DNA from 2 places in the Paenibacillus xanthanilyticus genome. Region 2 is predicted to be linked to the other one. Evidence: riboswitches for the same ligand, from Rfam matches in the RefSeq annotation. Region 2 holds a riboswitch; the other holds the start of a gene.
The links. A riboswitch is a leader RNA that binds a small molecule or an ion and turns the genes downstream of it on or off. The one in region 2 is predicted to bind cyclic di-GMP.

Region 1 (8,055 bases), 1.6 Mb from region 2:
ATGTACGTGCACGTGGATTTCACGAATCCGCGGGATCTAGACCGGTTCGTCGAGGCCAAAATGAACAAATCCGGCATAACCGGCGCATCCATCGCCCTCATCGAAGACAACAAGCTCGCGCGCATCATCCATTACGGCATGGCCGATGCGGAGAAGGACAAACCGGTGACGGACGAGACGATGTTCCAGATCGCCTCGGTCTCCAAGACCGTGACGGCGACGGCGGTCATGCAGCTGGCGGAGAAGGGGAGCATCGGGCTTGACGACGACATCAACGAGTACCTGCCGTTCCGCGTTGCGCATCCGAAGTTCACGGACACGCCGATAACGTTCCGCATGCTGCTTACCCACACCTCGAGCATCGACAACAATTGGGACGTCTACGATAGTCTCTACACGCTGCATGACGGCGGCGGCGATTCTCCCCTTTCACTGGAGACGTTCCTGAGCGGATTTCTCGTATCCGGCGGCAAGTGGTACGACGAGGAAAAGAATTTTACGAACAAACAACCTGGCACGACGTTCGCGTACAGCAACATTGGTTACGGCTTGCTCGGCTACCTGGTCGAAGAAATATCGGGCATGCCGTTCCCGGCGTACACGCAGCAGCACATCTTCGACCCGCTCGGCATGACGAGCACGAAGTGGCTGCACGCGGATCTGACGGATCCTACGCGGCTCGCGATCCCCTATGAAGCAAAGAACAAGCCCATCACGCCTTATTCGTTCCCGACGTATCCGGACGGGGCGCTCAAGACGACAGCCGCCGACTTCGCGAAATTCTATCTGGCTATCATGAACGGCGGGCGCGGCGAGCACGGCAGTATTTTGACGGCCTCTTCAATTGCGGAGATGTTCAAACCGCAGGCGGACGAAGGCAACCAGGCGCTCGGCTGGTCGTACGACGTGCTGAATTCCCTCTATCTTGACGGCGTCGCCAAAGGAACGACACTCGGACACAGCGGATCCGATCCCGGTGTGACGACGATTACGGCGTTTAATCCGGACACCAAATCGGGCTTCATCGCCTTCTTCAACCAAGAGCTGGATTTGAATTTGCGGGCGCTTAATCTGCATGCGTTGATGAAACGGTTGGTTGCGGAGACGGGCATGTAACGATACGGCCCCTCACCTTGGCGCATCTCTAGGCAACACCGACGAACGTCTTCTCTTTACCCACACGTACCTCGACCTGACGACAAAAGCGGCCTCTCCCGCGAAGGGAAGAGGCCGCTTTATGCATTATGCCGGATCGGTGAGGATCGTGGTGTCCACGAGTTCACGCAGACGTTCGCGAATGCCGCCGGTCACGACGCCGCCATGATAGGCGATGACCGTCTCGATATCCAGCTCGGCCAGCTTGGCGATGCTCGCAAGCGCCGTGCGGGGATCGAGCGTATGGCGCGGGTCGAACGCGCGGAGCACGCCGTCCGCCGCGGTCAAGGCATCGCCCGCGATCAGCGTCTTGCTCGGCTGATGATACAGCGAGATGTGGTCCGGGGTATGGCCCGGCGTGTGCACGACTTGCAGTCCTCCTGCCACGGGCAGCACATCTCCGTCCCGCAGCGCGCGGTCGACCTTGACCGGCACGGCGAGCTGTTTGCTCTTCAACAGCGGCATCTCGCCCGCCAAGTAAGGCACGCCGACCTCGTGCGCCCATACTTGTACGGTACCTCCGGTCGCATCGACGAGCTCTGGCAGGCTGCCGATGTGGTCGCGGTCCTGATGCGTAATGATGATCGTCGACAGCTCCGCGAGCGGCAGCGACGCTTGCTCCAGCACCCCGCGGATCAGCTCCAACTGCCCGGGTATGCCCGTATCGACGAGAATCGCGCCTTGCTCGTCTGCCAGCAAAGCGGTATGGACGACGAACGGATTGCCGTTCACATCCATCTGGAATACGATTGTCTGAAGCCCTTGGTTCCCTAAGGCCATGTCCTCACTCCCCATCTTGGTTCATATGGAGCCCGGTAGCGCTGCATCGGGTTATATTTGCATCATGCCTGCTTCGGCTCACGGTGTCAACCGCCCGGTTGTGCGGGAGCAAACACCGCCTGGCATCCGCCTTTGCGCTTGGCCATATACATCGCGGCATCCGCCAGCTGGATCAGCTCCACCGACATCGCGGCATGGTCCGGGTAGAGCGCGACGCCGATGCTGGATGAGACGTGCAGCTCCAGCTCTTCGATGCGGTATGACTCCGACAGGCAGGCCGCGATCGACGCCGCCAGCTGTCCGACGCGCGCTCGAGTCGCATGCTCCATGATGAGTGCGAATTCATCTCCGCCCAGCCGCGCGAAGGTGACGTTCTCCTCCTGCAGCACCCGAAGCCGGTCGGCTACGGCTTGCAGCAGCAAGTCGCCTGCCCGATGGCCATATTGATCGTTCACCGGCTTGAACCGGTCCAGATCGAAGTAGCAGACCGCGACCTGCTCTCCGGATCGGGCAGCCTCATCGATTGACGCCTCCAATTTCTCAAGGAACGACTTTCGATTGAGCAGCCCGGTCAAGCCATCATGACGAGCTACGAATTCGGTCATCGCCAGCGTGGATTGCAGCCGCTCGTGCAGGCGCTCCCGCTCCGCAAAGAACAGCACCTGACGAATGATAATCAACACGACGATAAACAGCAGCGCGTATTGGATAAACGGGTTCATCCGGTCGATGAGAATGATGCCTGTCACAATCATGAGACCCAAGTAAGGCACGCCGAACTTGATCATCTGAAAGACTCGGTTTTGCTGCGGCAGCTCGTTCGACGCCGCGTTCCGCGTATCCGTCGCCTCATGCATGCAAGCCAGCGCCAACGCGAATGCGCCAACGCTCCAGCAGGCATCCAGATAGCCCTCGATATCCAGCTCCCGAATATCCACGAACAGCCAGTACGCTGTATCGCCGGCAATATAAAGCAGGAAGGCGAGGACAATATATGACCGGGCCGCCCGGCTATATAGACGATCGCTATTCAACACCCAGATGAACAGAATAAACAGCATCAAGGCATCGGCAATCGGGTACAGCATATTGACCGCGACCGACAGGTCGATCCCTTCGGTCCACGCATCGGTATACGCCGGTTTGATGACGAATTCCCAGCTAACGACCAAGAGGCTGACCAAGAGCGAGAGCGAGTCGGTGACGAGACGGAACCGCTCCTTGCCGCCGCGCACCAATTGCGCCATTGCCACCACGAGCAGTCCGGACTGCAGCAGCCACAGCACATCTGCCGCGCTTAGCTCCGGCGTGGGGGTCTGCCAGATCCAATCGCTGGCCGCCCACATGGATTGCGCGAGCGTTTCAAGCACCAGCGTAAAGACGATCAATCGCCAAAATCGACGCTTTCCGGCTTCAACCCGTTTCAGCATCGGCAGCATGAAGGCTATCGCGAGTGCCGGAGCCACGATATTCATCACGTAAAGCAGGTCGCTATCCCCGTCCGAACGAATCATCTCGAAGAACTGAAAACAAAGAAAAACAGTAAAAAGTACAAGGGCGTTAGGCCGCGATCGTGCATTCATAGTTGTTCCCCCGTGCATACTTGGTATATATAGGGCAAAAAGGCATCCGCTTCTGACGCGAATGCCTCGGGGCAAGCGGTCTGGCAGCCGTTGCGCGCGCGCGTTAGGCCCATGACTTTGCGTCCTTACTTTTCAGTAAGTTTGCCGAAACGTGATCGTGATAGGTCATATTATCGTAATCTAGTTATACAGCGATTGGCGATTATTTTCCATGACCAATACTTACAAGAACAGGATGCAGACAGGTATACATGGCAAGGAATTGTCGATTTAGGCAGAACGAGGTCTTCTCCGTCAGCTCTATAAAAAGCCTCCGGCTCCGCTGCTTAGCGGGCTCGAAGGCTTCTGAATCGTATGGCGCGTCATGCATATGACCGCCGAGGGCTTGTATGCATCCAGGCACATCCCGTTCACGTCACATCCGCCGGAATCTGACACAGCACGTAACGCCCCGTCCATTGTGTCGTCGTGGCGATCGCCGTTCGGCCGTTCCGCTCGAAGAACAGACCGGCGCCTTCTTGATCCTTGAACGTCCATCCTCGCTCCGCGAACCATCGTTTGACCTTCTCCTTCGCATCGCTTGTCCTCGTCAGATACCAGTCGGAGCGCGCGTCCTCCCCCACCTTCGCCAGCGTGTCCGCGGGCGCCTGCCGGACGATCGCGAGCGCCTCTTTACGGCTAACGGAATCGAAGGGGAGAGGGGGATAATAGCTTTTGCTCCAGAGGATCATCCCCGCGATTGCAGCCAGGCACAGGAGCAAGAGGCCGGTAACATAGGCCCCTATTCGACGGATTGTCATCCTTTTCACCTCCGAAGATGGCAAGCTTTCGCAGCTCCGAAGCTAGTTCGGCGTATGAAGCAGGCTGCCCGCCTCATCGTAGTAGTTGTAAGCGAAACGGTAGGCATGTTCCTCGGTATTCGGCAGCTCGAGCCAAGTCGCCGTCTTCTGGCGGACAGGGAACGTCTGCACGATCGTCTCGTCGTTCACGGTGAGCTCGAGCTTGGCGACTTCGCTTCGTTCATTGGCTACGAATAGAAATTGCGGCAGGTTTCCGGACTCCTTATCCGGAAATATAAGAAAATCGGCAAAATCATGCCTTGCCGGTCCTTCGGTATCGATCATCGGGTAGTTCCCTTTGTCATTTTGCTTAAAATGAATATTGGCCGGTTTGCCATCAGCCAAAAACGCCACGTAGCGGTCAGCGCCGATATCCCGGGTTTCCAGCAGCTCGACCGCGGCGCCGCGATAGCTGTCGATCGATTGAATAACCTCAATCACCGACTGATTATCATTGCCGTAAAGCTGCTTGTCTTTGCCCGACGTGTAAAGGATGAGGATCGCAAGCAGAGCGACGGCGGCGAGTATGAAGCCGTTCGATTTATAGTTGCGGTTCATGGCGTGCCCTCCTACTCGTCCGTCATCTCGGTCAAGCTGGCCATGAAGTCCTCGAACGAAGCCGCAATCGGCATGGTCTCGACGCCGGTTATTGCCATGCCATCCGCATACACGCCTTCTTCCCACTCCTCCACCACCTGCACGATCGGCGGATTGTCGCCTGCTTCTTCGCGGTAATCGAAGAAATAATATTCGCCGAACGGATCCCATGCGAACGGAACGAGCTTATCCGGAAAGCCCCGGCTCTCCGCGAACATCCGATGTTTAGCGGGCAAATAATCGTCGCTGGTTGGATTGAAGTTCAAAAATCCGCTCAGCAGCAGCGTCCCTTCGCCGTCCGGCAGGACGACCTGCATGACCGACTCCGGCTGCGCCCCCTCCTCCAGCATGCGGAGGAATGCGGGCGGATACGGGAACTCGCCGGGCTCGCCGGCAATCTCGCGCTCGGGAGGCGGCGGCAATGAGACTTCCGCGTACGGCTCCTCGGGCTCGCCAGGCATCAACAGCGTCGGAGCCATCGAACCGTCCATCAATTCCGCATAGGGCATCTCAACCAGGCTCATGACCGTGCTCGACACCTCGTATTCCGAGAGCGGATTCACGGAGATCAACACCAGCAGAAACAACGCCGCTAAGCCTCGTCGCCAGTAACGTGGACGCCGCTTGGCTTTGTCGCGTCCTTCCTCTTCCGCTTCCTCCGCTGGCCCGACCAGCTCCTCTCGCCAATCGGCCTCAGCCGTCAACGCGGTGATCAGCTCATCCGCCTCTTCGTACCGGTCACTTGGCACGTGAAGCTCGATCGGGAACGGCGCGCTCCCCATGAACACGCGCATATAGCCGCCGGCCCCCGGCTCGCGGCGGAAATAAGGGATGCTTTCCGTCTCCAGCAATTGCTCGAAGAACATCGCCTCCAGCTCGCTGCAATCGCGCAGTTTCACATAATGGCGCCTGTCCGCCAGCTTCATATCCAACCTGCTCTCCCCCTCTATGCAAGGCTCCTGCGATTTCGATCCGATCGTCAAGGAACCATATTGTACCATGAATTCCAATTTGCCTGTACCTTTAACTTTTAAACGACGCCGAAGCTCTTTTTGTTCCTTGGACTTGCGGCCCGATGCCGATTCTCGCGCAGCCCAAAAAGGAGCCGACGACGAACGACCGCTCCGTAGGTTTGAGATTGCCGGCCATGCCGCCGGCTCGAGCTTGTGCAGATTCAGTCGCCGGATGACTCTGCGTCGCTCTCGCCTCGAATGCGGCGGCCGAACGAGACTTTACGCGGCAGCTCCGTTCCTTTCAACGCCTCATAGGCATCCTTCACATTCGGCACATACTGCTTCGTCATCAGCCAACCCTGAATCATCGAGCGTATAACGGCCAAATCCGGGGCCTCGAGCTTCGCAAGCTCCGGCTCGTCAAACCGAATCTCGCGGCCAAAATGCCGTTCAAGCGCCGTCGCGATTTTACGTTGTTCTTCGATCGTCAGCTGTTCATATTGCGCAATAAGCAGCTTCAAATCCGAATTATGCATCTCGGAGTTCCTCCTCTGTCGTTCAGGTGTACGCTGGTCCAAGCATCTATTGTTCATCGTCTTCAAGCCCCAACGACTCCACTCGATGCCGGGTGCTCTCTCCGAAGAATGAAGAAACGGGCTAAAGAAGTAGCGATGCTTCGCGTATATGCCGCCAGTTGCGATAATCGCGATCAACAGACGCCAAGCCATCGATATCTCCTTTCCCAGTACCTTCTATCAAATTACAAAATCTTGCTTATTGTATCACCTCGCACTAACGTTCGTCTTGTAAATCCATTCAAAAAATATAACTCTCTCGTGGTTATGGACCTACTCTTCCCATGCAAAAAACCTGCCCGCCGCGGTGCGCAAGCGCGCAAACGCAGACAAGCAGGTCCTCTATGCGAAATCAACAGCGGCTAGGCGCCTTTAACCCCCAAGCCCGTCTTCGGCTCGCGCGGCAGCCGCCGCTTCATGTTCGTGATCGCGACGCCGGCCAGGATCAGCACGCCGCCGCCGAGCTGCGCGAGCAGGATCGGATCGCCCAGCGCGAAATGACTGACGATAATCGCGATGAACGGCGGTATGTTCATGAACATCGCGCTCATGGACGCGCCCGCCACCGCGATCCCGGAATTCCACCAGAAGCCGGCCAATCCTTGGCCGATGACGGCGACGCAGACGAGCAGCATCCACGTGAGCACCCGATGGCTCGCATGCAGATCGCCGCTGATGGCCTCGACCGCGACGGCCGGCGACATGAGGATCGTGCCGATCACCGTGGCGTAGATCGTGACCTCGTACGCGGACATCGCCGCCGTCAGCTTGCGGATGAACAAGAGGCTGACGGACATGCCCAGCATCGCGACCAGCAAGTATACGTCGCCGTGCGAGATGCCAAGCTCTTTGCCTCCGTAGAGCACGATGCAGACGACGCCGACGAGCGCGATGATCGCGCCGGCCAGCTTTTGCCCGGTAATGACTTCCTTCAGGAAGACGCGAGACAGCAGCGTCGTGGCGATCGGGGACAGCGCGACGATCAGCGCCGCGTTGCCCGCCGTCGACTCCTGCAGCCCGGTGAAGTAGAACAGCTGGTTAATCAGCGTGCCGGTAATGCCCGCCATGAGCAAGAGACCCCACTCGCGCATCGTCGGCCTCCGCATCGATTTGTTAATTATCGCCACCGAGATGAGGAAGAGCGACATGACGACGAGCCGTGCGAACGACAAGAAGATCGGAGAGAATTCGCGCAGCATGTACGCGCTCGCCACGTAGTTGCCTCCCCACAGCAGGGAGACGCCCCATAATTTAAGATATACCGTACGATCTGACATGATAGTGTGTTCTCCTTGATTGCCAATATAAATGCTTCGGGACGGAGACGGATTCCCCCATCCCCATCTTCTAGCCGCGCGGCCGACGCTTCAGCGCGTTCGCCCGCGCGAGCCGCTCGGCGAAGCCGTCGCGGAGCATCCGAAGCTTCTCCATCTTCTCGTCGATATGTCCGAGAATGTCCTCCAGCCGCTGCGCGGCCTCCTCCAGCAGCGCATCGCGTTCTTCTTCCGTATGCGGCTCCTGGTAGTAGGAAGCCTTGAGCCGGTCGAGTTCTTCCTCTGCCTGCAAAATATCG
Region 2 (8,055 bases):
TCGTCTGACCAACCACGAGCTTACCGTCTACATAGCCCCGGAAAGACAAGGTCACTTGATCTGTCGTCCAGTTGAAATCCGAACGCTCGAACTTGAACTGGCCATTCGAGGCTTGATTGTAGTAGCCGTTATTGCTATTCAGCGCCTTTATGCCGTTAAGCGTAACGCTATTCAGGTCGAAGCCTTCCGTGCTATAACCGTTTGGCAGCGCGACGCGTACGGTAAACACGCCTTTATTGCCTTTGATGACCGTCGGCGTTACCGTGATGGTGCCTTGAAGGGCAACGACCATTTGTTTTTTCACCGTCGCCGTAATCCCGGCACCGTTGGTTGCCGTCACGAGTACGGTATACACGCCTGGCTGACTCAATCCAATCGTACTTCCGTTGCTCAAGTCGGTCACTGTCCCATCTGGACGGGTTACAGTCAGGTTTTCCGACGCGATACCGGAGAGCGTGTCTACGACCGAATAGTTAAGCGTCAAGTTTGTGTTAGCCACGTACTCGTCTTTCACGTTCATGGTGATCACAGGTGCCGATTTGTCAATTTTGACGATAGCTGTTTTAGCCGCTTCAATATTGCCGGTAGCGTCTACGGAGTAGAAGGTAACCTGATGAATCCCTTCGCTGCCGATCGTAAATGTGCTGCCTTCTGCATGAGCAGAACCGTCAATGGAATACAACGTACGGGCAATGCCGCTTTGCGTATCCGCCGCTGTCAACGTAACCGTTACATCGTCTTTCGACCAGCCGTCAGGAACTGCCGCGGTTGTCACAGGCGCCGTACGGTCAACGTTGACTTGGATCGTCTGCACCTCTTCTTTGTTGCCTGCCGCGTCTACCGAGTAGAAGCTGATTGTGCTGACCCCTTCGCGCTCGACTATGAACGATGTGCCTTCTTGATACTCGGAGCCATTGACTGCGTAGTATGTGGCCGCGACGCCGCTTTGCGCATCACTAGCTGCCAGTTTCACCGCGGCCGCTTGCACCCATGCCGTTGGCGCGGTCGCTGTCGTCGCTGGCGCCGTAAGGTCAACGTTGACTTGGATCGTCTGCACCTCTTCTTTGTTGCCTACCGCGTCTACCGAGTAGAAGCTGATTGTGCTGACCCCTTCGCGCTCGACTATGAACGATGTGCCTTCTTGATACTCGGAGCCATTGACTGCGTAGTATGTGGCCGCGACGCCGCTTTGCGCATCACTAGCTGCCAGTTTCACCGCGGCCGCTTGCACCCATGCCGCTGGCGCGGTCGCTGTCGTCGCTGGCGCCGTGCGGTCAATCTTGATTTCAATCGTTTTTATCGCTTCCTTATTGCCCACACGATCCACGGAGTAATAGGAGATCTCGGTAATCCCCTCCTGGTCTACCGTGAACGAATTTCCCGCTGTGTAGACGCCCCCGTTTACGGCATAGTACGTGGCGGCGACGCCGGTTTCGTTGTCGGTCGCAGATAGGCTGACGATCTGGTCGCCGTTCGTCCAAGTCGTCAGGGCGGCAGCCGTCGTCACCGGGGCTTCCGTATCGACGATGAGTTTCGCCAATACAATATTGGAAGGCGCTGACTGACCGAACGAATTACTAACCGAAGTTACATAATACTCATGGTTCTTATACGTCAGATCCGTCAACGTATAGGAAAGGTTGTTGACCTTCTCGGCCACCAGAACCGGTCGACCATCAATAAGCTCATAAACATTATAGCCGTTGGCATACGTCACGAAGTTCCAGATAATCCGGGCGCTTGTCGTGCTCAGCAGCTTCAAGGTTGCGACCGGAGGCTGCATAACCGGGAACACGATGGTTTCGCTAATGCGGTTGGACGCCACGGACTCTCCGAATCGCGTATGATACGCCGTCACTTCATATTGATGCGTGGCTTCAGTCAGGTTGTAAATCTTGTAGCTGAGCGCAGTCCCTTTATAAAGCAGTTGGCGCTTGCCGTCCGTTACATCGTATACGCGATATTCGCTAACCCAAGTTACGGCTGGCCAGGACAGCGTGATGTTATTCGCATCGAACACCGTTCCTTTGATTACTGGAGGGACTACGGTCGGCCATATTAAATTCACGTTAACCGTACTGCCCACGAGTGATTCGCCGAAACGGTTGCTATACGCATATACCGCAAACTCGTAGTCACCTTCCGGCAAGTTCCCGAGGGTAGCATTCGTGCTTGTTACCGTGCTCTTCAACACTTTCTGACCGTCCACGACCTGGTACACGCGATAGGCGGTTGCATAAGTCGCCGCGTTCCATCTAAGGGACACGTCGTTGCCATTCACGATGGTATGCGTCAAGTTCGCCGGTGGTTGCATGGTCGGCCATACAAGCGGGAACTCAAGCTTTGCGCCTTCCGGCGATTCGCCAAAGCGATCGCTGTAGGCACGCAGCACATACGTGTAATCGCCCTCTGGCTGATTTAATAAGGCTACTGGCATGCTGCTCTGGGTCTTCACCAGCACTTCTTCGCCGTTGACGACCTGATACACGCGATAAGCCGTTGCGTAATTGACGTAATTCCACTTCAAGACAATATCGTTGCCGCCACTCACCGTTTGCGTAAAGCCGGTAGGCGTTTCCATAATCGGGAACTCGACGTTCAGCGTTAACTTGCTGCCTTCAGGGGATTCCCCGAACCGGTAGCTTACGGTATGAACAATATACGTATGCGGGCCGCTCGATACATTACTCAACGTTGTGCTAGACGTGGTGACGGAGCTCTTGACGACCTTAACGCCGTCGATTAACTCGTAAACCTTGTAATAATCGCCGTAAGCGGCAGTCGTCCAGGTTAATCGAACATCGTTGCCGTACTGAATTTTATGAGCTAGACTACCCGGTGCAGTCATATCCGGGTACGTCAGTTGTAACGAAACGTTTGCCCCTTCAGGGGATTCACCCAGCAGCGAGGAAACCGAATGGACCTCGTAGGCCAGACCGCCCTCTGGCTGATTGTAGTACGTGACGCTAGTCCCGCTTACATTGGTTTTCAGCGTTTTTTGGCCATCAATGATTTGGTAAACGCGATAGCTTGTCGCATATTCCGCCGCAGTCCACTTCAACGTTACGTCATTGCCGTTAGTCACGGTATAGACCAGGTTCGTCGGGGCTTCCATGACCTGCCCGTTCAACGTCAGATTGACGGTCGAACCCTCCAATGAATCGCCGAAGCGGTTGGACACCGCGTGAATCATATACGTATACGACCCCGGTGCCATGCCTGTGTAGGTAACATTCAGGCTGGATGTTGTGGTTCTCAGCCCCTTCTGGCCATTGACGACTTGATACACTTTATAGCTGGTCGCATAAGGGGCGGCATCCCAGCTTAACGTAAAGCTTGTCGCGTTCGTAATCGTCTGCACCGCATTGGCAGGCGGCTCCATCACCGGCCACGCGACCGTGAAAGACACCGCGCCGGCGTCCGCCGATGTTCCAAAACGAGAGGAGACGGCATACACCTCGTAGGTGTAATCCCCTTTCGGCAAGTACGAATAGGTAACCGATTTCGATACTACCGTGCTTTTCAAAGTTTTCTGTCCGTTGGCTACCTGATAAACCTTGTAACTATCCGCATACTCCGAAGCATCCCAGCTAAGGGTCACGTCATTCCCATTTGCGATTGCGTATTTCACGTTGCCTGGCGCCTTCATGAGGACGGGATCGATCGTGAATGTCACCGTGCTTCCCTCAGACGACTCGCCAAAACGCGAGCTGTAGGCATGTACAACGTATTCGTAGTTCCCGGCCGGCTGCAAGGTGTAGGTCGCGCTTGTGCCGGACACCGTGCTTTTCAACACCTTCCGGCCGTCGACCATCTGATAAACCTTATAGCTCTCTGCGTTGGCGCTAGCTGTCCACGTCAAAATAACATCATTTAGGTTCAACAGCCTATACGCAAGACCGCTTGGGGGCGCCAGTGCTACCGCTCCGATCGTAAGCGAGGCTTGGCTGCCTTGTGCCGATTCCCCAAAGCGATCGCTGTAGGCGCGCACTTCATAGAGGTAATCTCCGGCCGGCTGGTTCGTATAGGTAACGGAAGTGCCTGTCACCACGCTCTTCTGCACGGCTTGTCCATCCACGATTTGATACACCTTATAGCTGGTTGCATTGGCTGACGCTTTCCAAGTAAGGAGAACATCATTCACGTTCTGCAGCTTTGCCTCAAAATTAGTCGGCGCCGTCATGGTTACAGAACTGATGGTTGCTGTAATCCGGCTGCCTTCGGCCGATTCGCCAAAGCGACCACTATAGGCATGGATCTCGTACACATATTCGCCGGCCGCATGATTTGCAAAAACAGCCGATGTGCCGGTCGTGGTGGTTTTCAACACTTTCTCGCCGTTGATATGTTGATAAATGCGATAGCTGCTTGCGTAGCTGGACGCCGCCCACCTCAGCGTGAGGTCGTTCACATTCGTTACGGTGAAGCTCGGGCTGCCAGGAGCCGCCATAACGGGATACACAACCGTGACCTCGGCCGGTGCGGAAAGCGGCGATTCGCCGAATAACGGATTTGCAGCGCTTACAGCATAACGGTATGTGCCCTCTGTAACGTTAATTACCGAGAATGTGCGCGAAGCTTGGTTTTGGACTAGCACCGCTTGGCCATCCTCTTGAATTTGAAATAGATTATAGCTCTGCGCATTGGCGGCAGCTGTCCAGTTCAGGACAAGGTCGTTGCCATTCTGAACGGAGACGGTAAGCACCGGGGCGGTCATCTCCGGATAGATGACGTCCGCCGTTACGGGAGCACTCGGTCCGGATTCGCCTTCCGCGCTAAGCGTGGAGATTGCGTAGGTATAGGACCCCTCGCTCATACTCTTCATCGTATAAGAGTTGGTCGCCGTCGTGCCGCGAACAATGAGTTGGCCTTCCGTAATCTCATAAATTTGATAACCGGTGGCCCCGAATACAGTGTTCCACGTTAACTTAACATCAGCCCCCGTAACCTGGTAACTGACATTGCTCGGCGGCAAAATGCTGCTGTTGGCGGTCTCTGCCGCAAATACGTTCACGGCTGGGAGCATCAGTTGAATGACAAGTAAAAGTGAAACCAACAATGATAGTTTTCGTGCACCCTGTCGCTCGCTCATCTTCTTCCTACCTTTCTTCGAATCCGGAAATTGGGCAAAAAAAATAAACCTCTGCCAAGGTTCATAGGAATTTAGTCTATGATGCCTTGTGGTAACCGGCTGCCTGCCGCACGCGCGTGCGGTTAAGGCCCATGGCTTTGCGTCTCATGATTTCTCATGATTTGCCCTTTTCACTTGGTTAGTTAGTTGTACGTCTTAGAATCTATAATACGTTGTCGAATGGAGGAGTGAAAATAGGTCTAAAGTCACGGAGAATAAAATTCCACTACATATGACTTATTGGAATGCGGCGATCTTGCGGGAGGTATTGTTCGATCTCTGCAAGTGACCAAGCTGCGAAAAACCTGAGATAGGACGTAAAAAAGCCTCCCCCAGCCTCTCGAAGCCTCTCGAGATGCGAGGGAAGCGAATATCCCGTTTTAGCGGCAAAATCGGGGTTCCCGTTCAACGGAGCGAAGCGGCTGCATTTGACCTAAAGCACGATCGGCAGGAACCCATCCGCGACGTACTGCGCGAACGGGATGTGCCCGCCGCTCTTCTCGCTCCCCGCAAGGGCGACGCCCGCCTCCTGCATCTCGTTCTCCACGCCGAAAAATCCGGAGCACGCCTGACAGCCGCCTTTTATGATACCCAGCCGCATGACCTGCTTGTAGAGCGCGTGGAAGGGATGGTCGGCTCGGCCGAATTCCTGCGGCCACTGCGTGCCCATCCCGTCGAACAGAATGTCGACCTCGAAGCCCGCTTCGTGCAGCTCCTGACCGTACAGCAGGCCATGGACGGCTTTGCCGACATCCTGCTGGTTCGCTTGAATAATAAGGACGTATTTGTTCGCTGGCATGATCGTTCCTCCTCATGAATGTGAACTTACCGGCTACCCGTGAAACTTTCGAATCGAACCTTGCCCCTGCCGGGCTCCCGCGCCCCGCACCACCTCCTTGACGGTCGCTCCGTTCGCTACAGCGACGGATTGACCGGGGAATAGGAGACGAACGCTCGCCGGATCCCGGGCCCCCGCTGCGCATGAAGCGCTTCAGCCAGCTCGAAGCGCACCAATCGCTCGGCGCCGGGGAACGCCGCGATCTGCTCCTCGTCCCAAATAATGCGGGAGCGGCCGGTCAGCTGGAGCGCATCGCCGCTGTCGAAGTCGATGAACAGCAATCCCGTGCCCGGGTGGCTGTGAATATTGCCGAGCGTGTTGAACATCGAGTTGCCGAAATAATCGGGGAACACGATCGTCCTCTCGTCCACGACGCGGACGAATCCCGGCGAGCCGCCGCGGTGCGAAGCATCCATCTTCCCGTCGGCGCTCCTGCTCCCGATGAAGAAGGTGTCGGCCCTGGCGATCCACTGTCGCTGGCCTTCGCTTAGCCGGGAGGTACGCGTCCATCTTGCCGGCAAGCTGTCCGCATCGGGGAACGACGGCGCGGTTCGCTGCTGAATGTATTTCGGGCAATTGCCGTACACCTGCTCCGCCGCCACGTCGAGCGTGCCGTCCGGCGCAAGCGTGCCGGTCCCGTTAATTCGCAGCCGAAACCGCTTGCCCAAATCGATCGCCAGCAAGCCGATGTGCGGATTCGCCGCCAGACTGGCGGCAAGCAGCGGATCCTGCGCCGGTTCCCACGCCACGCTTAACCGCTTGTCGCCTTGTACCGCGATGAAACCGGGCGGGCCGGTCAAGCAGGACGCCCATATCCGCCCGCCGACGTCGCCCACGGCCGCGATCAAGAGCGTCTGCGTACCAAGGAAGGCGGCGGCACCCGGCACGATCGAAGCTCGAATGCTTCGGCCGTTTTGCTGCGCGACAATCTCGGCGCCGGCCATACGCTGAACCGCCAACTCGCCGTCATGATAAGGATTGGCCATACAACCACCTCTTTTTAATGCTCAAATGGTCTTATTGGGTATTATACACATGATTATTTAATGTGTATACATTAATTTTGTAGGTTAATAAATGAGGTGCTGCTTTCCGGAGGCAATGAAAAAGCGAGACCTCGAAAGCTCCCGCTTTCTAAGTCTCGCTGTTCGATTGGCTTTGCGCACGCCGACGCTCTAGGTAAGCCGTCACTTTCATCCGGTTGCCGCATGTTTTGGGGCTGCACCAGCGTCTCATGCCGTTCTTGCTGTTGTCGTAGAAATGAAGGACGCAATCCGGATTTTCGCATTTCCGCAGCAGATGCGGCTCGTTCCGGCTCAGGAACCGCGCCGTCGATTCGGCAATCGGCGCGAGCAGATCCAGCGGACCGCGGACCAGACGGCGGCGTTCCTCTCGGAAAATGCCGTTCTCCAGATAGAGCCGGGTCGCGAATGCCTGATGGTCGAGCAGGCGGTTGATCGGCGCCAGATGCGCTACATTCACCTGCTCGCCTGCCAATAGGCTGTGGATTACGGCCAGCAGATGGCCGCGGAGTTCGATGGCCGCGCCATGCAGGCGTGCCTTCGCCTCCTCGCTCCACGTCAATGCCGCAGCCTCGGCTTCCTTGGTGAGCAGACCTGCCTTGCCCATCCAATCCAGCAGCGCGTCGAAATCGGTCAACAGGTCGAGCGGCTGCCCGCCTGCCATGATGCGCGTGTTCGTAAAGTCCAGCATTGGCTCATTGCCGATAAATAAGAAGGTCGGGGGTATGATTTTCGGCATGGCCGCTTCAACTCCTTTCAACTTGCCGATGTATCCTGATCTATTGCTCTATTGCTATACTAGCACATTCCCGGGGCGGATACCGTTTCTTTGCTCCTAGGCACCAGGCCCAAGACGCCAAGAAAGCTATGACTAGTCCGGCTAGTCATAGCTTTCTCTTTGCATGGCCTTACAGCACGCGGCGCGCCGTCGAATAGCGTTTCGTGTAATCGCTCAGCTTGGCGATGACCACGCCGTTTACTTTGCTGCCGATCGTATTATGAATGAATTGGCCGTTGCCCATATAGATGCCCACGTGGCTGATCGTCGATGTCCTGCCGTTGTT

Region 1: linked by a shared signal. The riboswitch ahead of ACFSKT_RS22205 (diguanylate cyclase domain-containing protein) and the one ahead of ACFSKT_RS29530 (OmpL47-type beta-barrel domain-containing protein) in region 2 are both predicted to bind cyclic di-GMP.

What each region holds. Positions count from the first base shown of each region.
Region 1 covers NZ_JBHUHA010000002.1:1,152,250-1,160,304, forward strand. The annotation lists gene ACFSKT_RS22195 (serine hydrolase domain-containing protein) at 1-1,116, shown strand, start outside; gene ACFSKT_RS22200 (MBL fold metallo-hydrolase) at 1,243-1,935, opposite strand; gene ACFSKT_RS22205 (diguanylate cyclase domain-containing protein) at 2,022-3,518, opposite strand; cyclic di-GMP riboswitch class I at 3,590-3,674, opposite strand; gene ACFSKT_RS22210 (hypothetical protein) at 3,929-4,318, opposite strand; gene ACFSKT_RS22215 (hypothetical protein) at 4,361-4,915, opposite strand; gene ACFSKT_RS22220 (SMI1/KNR4 family protein) at 4,927-5,880, opposite strand; gene ACFSKT_RS22225 (hypothetical protein) at 6,129-6,443, opposite strand; gene ACFSKT_RS22230 (DMT family transporter) at 6,845-7,759, opposite strand; gene ACFSKT_RS22235 (MerR family transcriptional regulator) at 7,830-8,055, opposite strand, start outside.
Region 2 covers NZ_JBHUHA010000002.1:2,750,803-2,758,857, forward strand. The annotation lists gene ACFSKT_RS29530 (OmpL47-type beta-barrel domain-containing protein) at 1-5,014, opposite strand, end outside; cyclic di-GMP riboswitch class I at 5,180-5,268, opposite strand; gene ACFSKT_RS29535 (hypothetical protein) at 5,565-5,930, opposite strand; gene ACFSKT_RS29540 (pyridoxamine 5'-phosphate oxidase family protein) at 6,047-6,955, opposite strand; gene ACFSKT_RS29545 (CGNR zinc finger domain-containing protein) at 7,104-7,730, opposite strand; gene ACFSKT_RS29550 (C40 family peptidase) at 7,900-8,055, opposite strand, start outside.